DNA from 2 places in the Bacillus sp. N12A5 genome. Region 2 is predicted to be linked to the other one. Evidence: riboswitches for the same ligand, from Rfam matches in the RefSeq annotation. Region 2 holds a riboswitch; the other holds the start of a gene.

Region 1 (3,423 bases), on a different contig from region 2:
TAGCCGAAAAGCTGGAACAATTGAAACAACACTCTTAACCTTTATAACCGGATTCATGTTTCTTGTCATTTTTATTCTTTTTTTCGGTCATGGAGATGTGCTTGCTATACTAGAAGCGCCTAAATGGCAGTTAAGCGCTGCATTTTTGGGAACGATGTATTTGCTTCTAACTGTTATGGCTGTACCAAGAATCGGGGTCATTGCAACGAATATTGCTGGGATTATTGGCCAGCTTGTCATTGGATTGATTATTGACCATTTTGGCTGGTTTAATAGTTTAGCCATACCTTTAGATTTGAAACGTTTTTTTGCATTACTCTTTATGTTGATTGCCCTTTATTTTATCTATAAAGGAAATAAACGCCCAAACGATGAAAAACAAACACAACGTAAATAAAACGCTGCAATCGATATTGCAGCGTTTTTCATTGAAAAGAAAACCTATTTAGAAGCTAAACAAGATGTACCTTTTCGGATTATTATGCTTGTTTTTCTTTCGAGAATTTCTTAATCACAAACGGATAAATCGCCAGACCGACAAAGAACAATCCGATGCCGAGAATAAATGTCGTTAAATCTGCTGTGCCTGTTACGATAACAAACACTGAGTACGCACACGCTAATATCGCAATCAATCCGTCTTTTACACGGGAGCCTTTCAGCTGGTCATACGTTTCGCCTTTGATGACAAGCTTTAAGCTGTAGATCGCTGATACCAAATACGGAATTAAATACGCAAGCGTTGCCGCTGTCGTTAAAAACGTAAATGCGTCACTTATTGTCCGGGAAATAACCGAGAAAATGAAGACCTGTGACATAACGTTTGTAATAATCAGTGCAATAACCGGACTTCCCTTTTTATTCGTTTTTGCAAAGAATGCCGGGAAATCCCCTGCTTTAGCAGCTTGATATGGAACCTCTGAGCCAAGCAAAATCCAGCCGAGCATCGTTCCGAATAAACAAAGAATAGCCAAAAGTGCCATAATCACGCTTCCCGCGTTACCGACAATCGCATACAGCACATCAACGAAAGGTTTTTCAGAGCCGACAAGCTTATCATGCGGCAGAACACCCATCGTAATTAAAGTGACAATAATATAAATGCTTAAGGCAATCAGCAAGCCGGTAATTGTCGCCCGTTTTACATCACGCTGAGAGCGTGCACGGCCGGATAGGATTACCGCTGATTCAATTCCGACAAACGCCCACAGTGTAGAAATCGCGGCGTTATGCACCTGACCGCCAATTCCAATGTTTGTGCCGTTTTCTCCTTGAACCGGAAAATAAAAATGATCGAATAATGTTGTTTGAAACACAAACAATCCGGCAACGATAAAGAAGACAAAACCTAAAACTTTAGAAAGCGTTGTAACAAAGTTCAATTTACTTGCACCGTTAATGCTTGCAACGAGAATCGTGTGCGTTCCCCATAACAGGATCGTACATACAGCAAACGTCAGCAATTGGCCGAGTGTCACCTCTTGCCCGCCGATCGAAAACATTTCACGTTTATCAACCAAGATCGGGAAGAACGAAGTCAAGTAACCGGCGAGACTTGTGATGATCGCCACGTTACTGATCCAGCTCGCTACCCAGTAGCCCCATACCATTGTGAAACCGGCAGCGTTCCCTTTCTTCGGATCAGAGAACAGCGCTCTTGCATAACTTTGCGGTCCCGCTGTCAGCTCAGGCTTGCGGATGGACAAGTGCCCAAAAACAAGCGCGATCATCAGCACACCGGCACCTGTCAAAAGCCAGGCGGACGTCGCGCCAAACGGACTCGCGATTGAAGCAAGCGAGCTCGGCAGGGAGAAAATTCCTGATCCAACCATATTTCCAACGACAAACGCCGTTAATAACCAAAAACCCCATTTTTTTGTCTGTTCCATTCCAGTACCTCCATGATTCTTTGTACGGACCAGACCCCGAGATCATATAAACGCAAAAAAGCCTGAACAAAAGTCCATGCTTAAAGAAACACACACCCTTGATCTCCGGATAGCCCTCCGCGAAAAAGCACGCGGCAGTCCTGCACTTATTCAGATACAGTCCCAGCATAGAGAAGGATCGGCTTTCTCCACACTTCGGCGCTGATGCCTTTTACACATGTTTAACAGCCCCTGTCAGCCTGGCATGTGTGACTCATCATCCGCGCAACCTCTACCTCACTGAGAAAGAGTGAGGATTTAATTATTCAGTTACTCCCAGAAGGTTATCAAAGAAAGGATGATCTGTCAAAGGGAACAGATGGAAAATACGGATAGAGCCAAGCTCTATCCGCATGTGGTTATCGATTATTTTTCTTTTTCTGCACAGCTTCTTGAAGCGGATCATCTTTTAGAGCTGAGCCCGCATCTTCAAGAGCTCCCTGGATTACGTTTTTCTCTTTTTCGGAACGTTTTCCTTTATCTTTATTAAAGAAACCCATTCGAATCACCTCTTTTAGAAAAATAGGTACATGCTTAAGATGCCTTTTTCCTTAAAAATTATGCGGGAAATTTTTATCGTCCAAAGTCCTGTTGATCAAACATACATTCTCTTGATATATTTGTAATTCAGAGATTTTTGCAAAAGATAAAAGGAGAAGCGGGAAATGACAGGAAAAACACACATCATGGGAGGCATCGCTTCTTGTACGGCAGCGGCTTATTATTATGGATTTGATCCAGTGCTTATGGCTGCGTCCGGCGCGGTTGGAGCATTAATTCCCGATATCTGCCACACACAAAGCAAAATCGGGAGAAGATTTCCTATCTTATCGAAAGCGGTCAGCTCCATTTTTGGCCACAGAACCTTTACGCACAGCTTGCTGTTTCTGCTCATCATGTTTTTTATCACAGCCACATATATTCCAGATAAAAACATATCGGCCGGGCTGATGATCGGAATGGCGAGCCACTTAATCCTTGACGCCTGGACGGTGAACGGAATCAAATTATTATTCCCTTCTACGATTCGCGTGCGGCTCCCATTATATATGAAGACAGGCAGTTTTTCTGAGCAGCTTGTGTTAGCCGGCTTGACAATTGCTTCATGTTATTATTTTTATATGCTGTTCCATGGGCGCATGTTTTAAACATAAGTGCTAATACTTGTCTGAATGGACTGTTTTTAGTAGGTTTTACATAAGAAGCATTTCATGCAGAGATCAAGAAAACGTGAGGAGTCATATTGATGAAAGGAACCTTTTTTCACAATCAGCGTTTTTTATGTTTTTCGATTGTATTCATGTGGATCAAAACGTATGTGATCTATAAACTGGGCTTTGATTTGCAGATCGATACTCTGTTGGAGGAGCTGATTTTGCTGACCAACCCGCTCAGCTTTATCCTCCCTTTATTCGGGATCGGCCTGCTTCTGAAAGAAAACAAGCAGCGGGTCTTTTTGCTGGTTGCCAATTTGGTTCTGACTGTTATCTTGATC
Region 2 (3,423 bases):
TCAGATTGCCGAATCATATGAACAAGTGAAAAAGAGAGCCGATAAAGTGGTTCTGACTGTGAAATGGGATATGAAAGACCCAGTGTAATCAAAAAGGCGGTGACTGCATAGTCCCGCCTTTTTGATTGCCATTACACAGCTGAAGGGTGTTTTGAAAGCTCAAATGCATCGTGGAGCGCTTCGACTGCTTTCACCATGTCATTTTCGCTTACCACTGTTGACACTTTGATTTCAGATGTGCTGACCATTTTGATTAAAATGTTTTTTTCCGCCAGTACAGCAAACATTTCAGCCGCTACACCAGGGTTTGAGACCATCCCGGATCCGACAATGGAGACTTTAGCCAATTTGCTTTCTGTCTCAATTTTTTCGTATTCAAGCGCGTCTTTATATTCTTCAAGCACCGCAACGGTTTGGTCTGCGTCTTCTGTTTTGACAGAGAAGGAAATTCCGGTCTGATTGTCTCCGGCCTGCGTTTGGATAATGATATCCACGTTAATGTTTCTTTTGGCAAGCGTTGTAAAAATAGTAGACAAAGTTGTCAGGCCGCCAGTCAGCCCGTAAATGGTTACCCGTGTGATTTGATCTTCGAACGCAATGCCTCTGACAATTAAATTTTGCTCCATGGATGATTCCTCCTCAATTAATGTTCCCGCTTCTGTTTCTGTGCTTGAACGCACTTCTAAAGGCACTTGGTAATTTTTTGCGAATTCAACGGCTCTCGGATGAAGAACGCCGGCGCCTAAATTGGCTAGCTCGAGCATTTCATCGTATGAAATGCCGGCAAGCTTTCTCGCTGATTTCACATAGCGCGGATCGGTTGTAAACACTCCGGGCACGTCTGTGTAAATGTCACATTTATCCGCTTTTAATGCGGCAGCCAAAGCAACTGCTGTTGTATCTGAACCGCCCCGGCCCAATGTCGTGATTTCACAATCCTCCGTCATGCCTTGGAATCCTGCGACAATAACAACCTTTCCTTGCTCAAGCTGATCTGCTAAAACCGAAGTGTCGATATCTGTAATTCTGGCGTTCCCGTGAACGGCTTCCGTGCGGATTCCCGCCTGCCAGCCAGTATAGGACACAGCGTCATAGCCTTTTTCCTGCAGTGCCATTGAAAGCAGGGAAATGGTAACCTGCTCGCCTGTAGCCAGCAGCATATCCATTTCACGTTTGCTCGGCTGGTCAGAAATTGCTTTTGCAAGGCTGACCAATTCGTCAGTGGATTTTCCCATAGCCGAAACGACAACAACGACTTGATGGCCTTTCTGTTTTTCAGCAATCGCGCGGTTTGCCGCATTTTGAATTTTTTCGACTGAGCCGACGGAAGTCCCTCCGAATTTTTGTACGATAAGACCCATGTATTACCACCCTTTACATTTTGGTTCGTGCGGGTGAGGAGAAAGAGCGCTTTGTCCACAATAAAAAAAGCAATGAGAGGAATTGCTCTCATTGCTAATCAATTAATCATCATGAATGATTATGAACAACGAGATAGCCCTCCAAGAAAATGATTTCTTGACAGCCTTACATTTATTCAATGCACGGCCAGCAAATAATACCGATGGGGTTTTATTTGCTTCGGCGACGCTCCCCTTTCAGCCTTTTTCACAGAATCCATCTTTCTCCAAAGGCTTACTCTTGAAGTTCGCACCTCTATCTTCACCATATAACACGATCTAACTTTGAAATTAGTTCACATTTTATCAGATCTTTTTTAAAAGGACAACATTATTTTTGCAATTTTTCGTAAAGAAGTTGAGCCGCCGCTGAGGGAACGCCCGCTTTTTTGATGTCCTCAAGGCTTGCTTCCTTCATTTTTTTTACGGAACCGAAATGCTTTAACAGCATTTTCTTTCTTTTCTCCCCGATACCCGGGATGTCGTCCAATACGGATTGAAACGCGCTTTTTCCGCGGATTTGCCTGTGAAAGCTGATCGCAAAACGGTGCACCTCGTCCTGAATCCGCTGCAGGAGGTAAAATTCCTGGCTGTTTCGCTCCAGATACACCGCCTCCAACGGATCCCCGATCAGTAAATTTGAGGTTCTGTGCTTTTCGTCTTTCGCTAAACCGGCGATCGGGATATCTAAGCCGAGTTCATTTTCAATGACATCCCTTGCAGCATTGATCTGCCCTTTTCCTCCGTCGATGATGATCAGATCAGGCAGCGGCAGGTTTTCACGAAGCACTCTCGTATAGCGTCTTCTGACAACCTCTCTCATCGAACCGTAATCATCCGGCCCTGTAACGGTTTTGATTTTATATTTGCGGTATTCCTTTTTGTTCGGTTTGCCGTCGATAAACACGATCATCGCGGAAACCGGATTTGTCCCCTGTATGTTTGAGTTATCAAACGCTTCAATTCTGTAAGGCGTATAAATATTTAATGCATCTCCCAGTTTTTGCACAGCACCGATGGAACGTTCCTCATCCCGTTCGATTAAGGAGAATTTTTCTTTCAGCGCTATTTTCGCATTTTTATGGGCCAGCATGAGCAGTTCTTTCTTCGGGCCTTTCTTAGGTTGGTGGACGTTTGTTTCCAGCAGCTGCTCAATCATGGATTGATCTACGCTGTCCGGCACCAAAATTTCTTTCGGAAGGAAGTGGTTGTTTTTTGAATAGAATTGCCCGATGAATGTAAGAAACTCTTCATCTGCTTCCTGATAGAGCGGAAACATGCTGACATCGCGTTCAATGAGCTTCCCTTGGCGGATGAAAAAGACCTGTACGCACATCCAGCCTTTATCATATGCGTAGGCAAATACGTCACGGTCGACTAGATCGTTCATCGTCATTTTTTGTTTTTCCATCGTTGACTCAATATGGGCGATTTGGTCACGAAACTCTTTTGCCCGTTCAAACTCAAGATTCTCGGCAGCTTCACGCATTTTCTCTTCAAGTTCTTTTTTGACCTCATTATAGCCGCCCTTTAAGAAACGGGTAATGCTCTCAACCAGCTCTCTGTTCGTCTCTTCGGAAATGTCCTTTACGCACGGAGCGAGACATTGGCCCAGGTGATAGTAAAGGCACACTCTGTCCGGCAGCTTGGAGCATTTTCTGAGTGGATACAGCCGGTCGAGCAGTTTTTTTGTTTCCCTTGCTGCCTGTACATTCGGGTACGGCCCGAAATAGCGCCCTTTGTCTTTTTTGACATTGCGGGTGACAATCAGCCTTGGGTGGCGTTCATGGGTGAGTTTTATGAAAGGATAGGTTTTGTCGTCTTTGAGCATGACGTTGTATTTCGGATCATGCTTTTTGATGAGATTCATTTCTAAAATAAGCGCTTCAAGATTGGAGGACGTCACGATATATTCAAAATCCTCGATTTCCGTCACAAGCCTTTGTGTTTTCGCATCGTGAGAACCGGTGAAGTAGGAGCGCACTCTGTTTTTCAGCACCTTTGCTTTTCCTACGTAGATCAC

The links. Region 2 has a riboswitch for lysine ahead of MOC09_RS10580 (aspartate kinase). Riboswitches for the same ligand answer to the same signal wherever they lie in the genome.
Region 1: it holds a riboswitch for lysine, as region 2 does, so the genes downstream of both, MOC09_RS14780 (amino acid permease) here and MOC09_RS10580 (aspartate kinase) in region 2, are expected to answer to the same signal.

The regions. Positions count from the first base shown of each region.
Region 1 is NZ_JALAMR010000012.1:167,696-171,118, forward strand. It holds gene MOC09_RS14775 (DMT family transporter) at 1-397, shown strand, start outside; gene MOC09_RS14780 (amino acid permease) at 480-1,889, opposite strand; lysine riboswitch at 1,992-2,171, opposite strand; gene sspJ (small acid-soluble spore protein SspJ) at 2,288-2,428, opposite strand; gene MOC09_RS14790 (metal-dependent hydrolase) at 2,594-3,076, shown strand; gene MOC09_RS14795 (LTA synthase family protein) at 3,175-3,423, shown strand, end outside.
Region 2 is NZ_JALAMR010000008.1:241,761-245,183, reverse strand. It holds gene MOC09_RS10585 (YslB family protein) at 1-88, shown strand, start outside; gene MOC09_RS10580 (aspartate kinase) at 132-1,361, opposite strand; lysine riboswitch at 1,488-1,667, opposite strand; gene uvrC (excinuclease ABC subunit UvrC) at 1,732-3,423, opposite strand, start outside.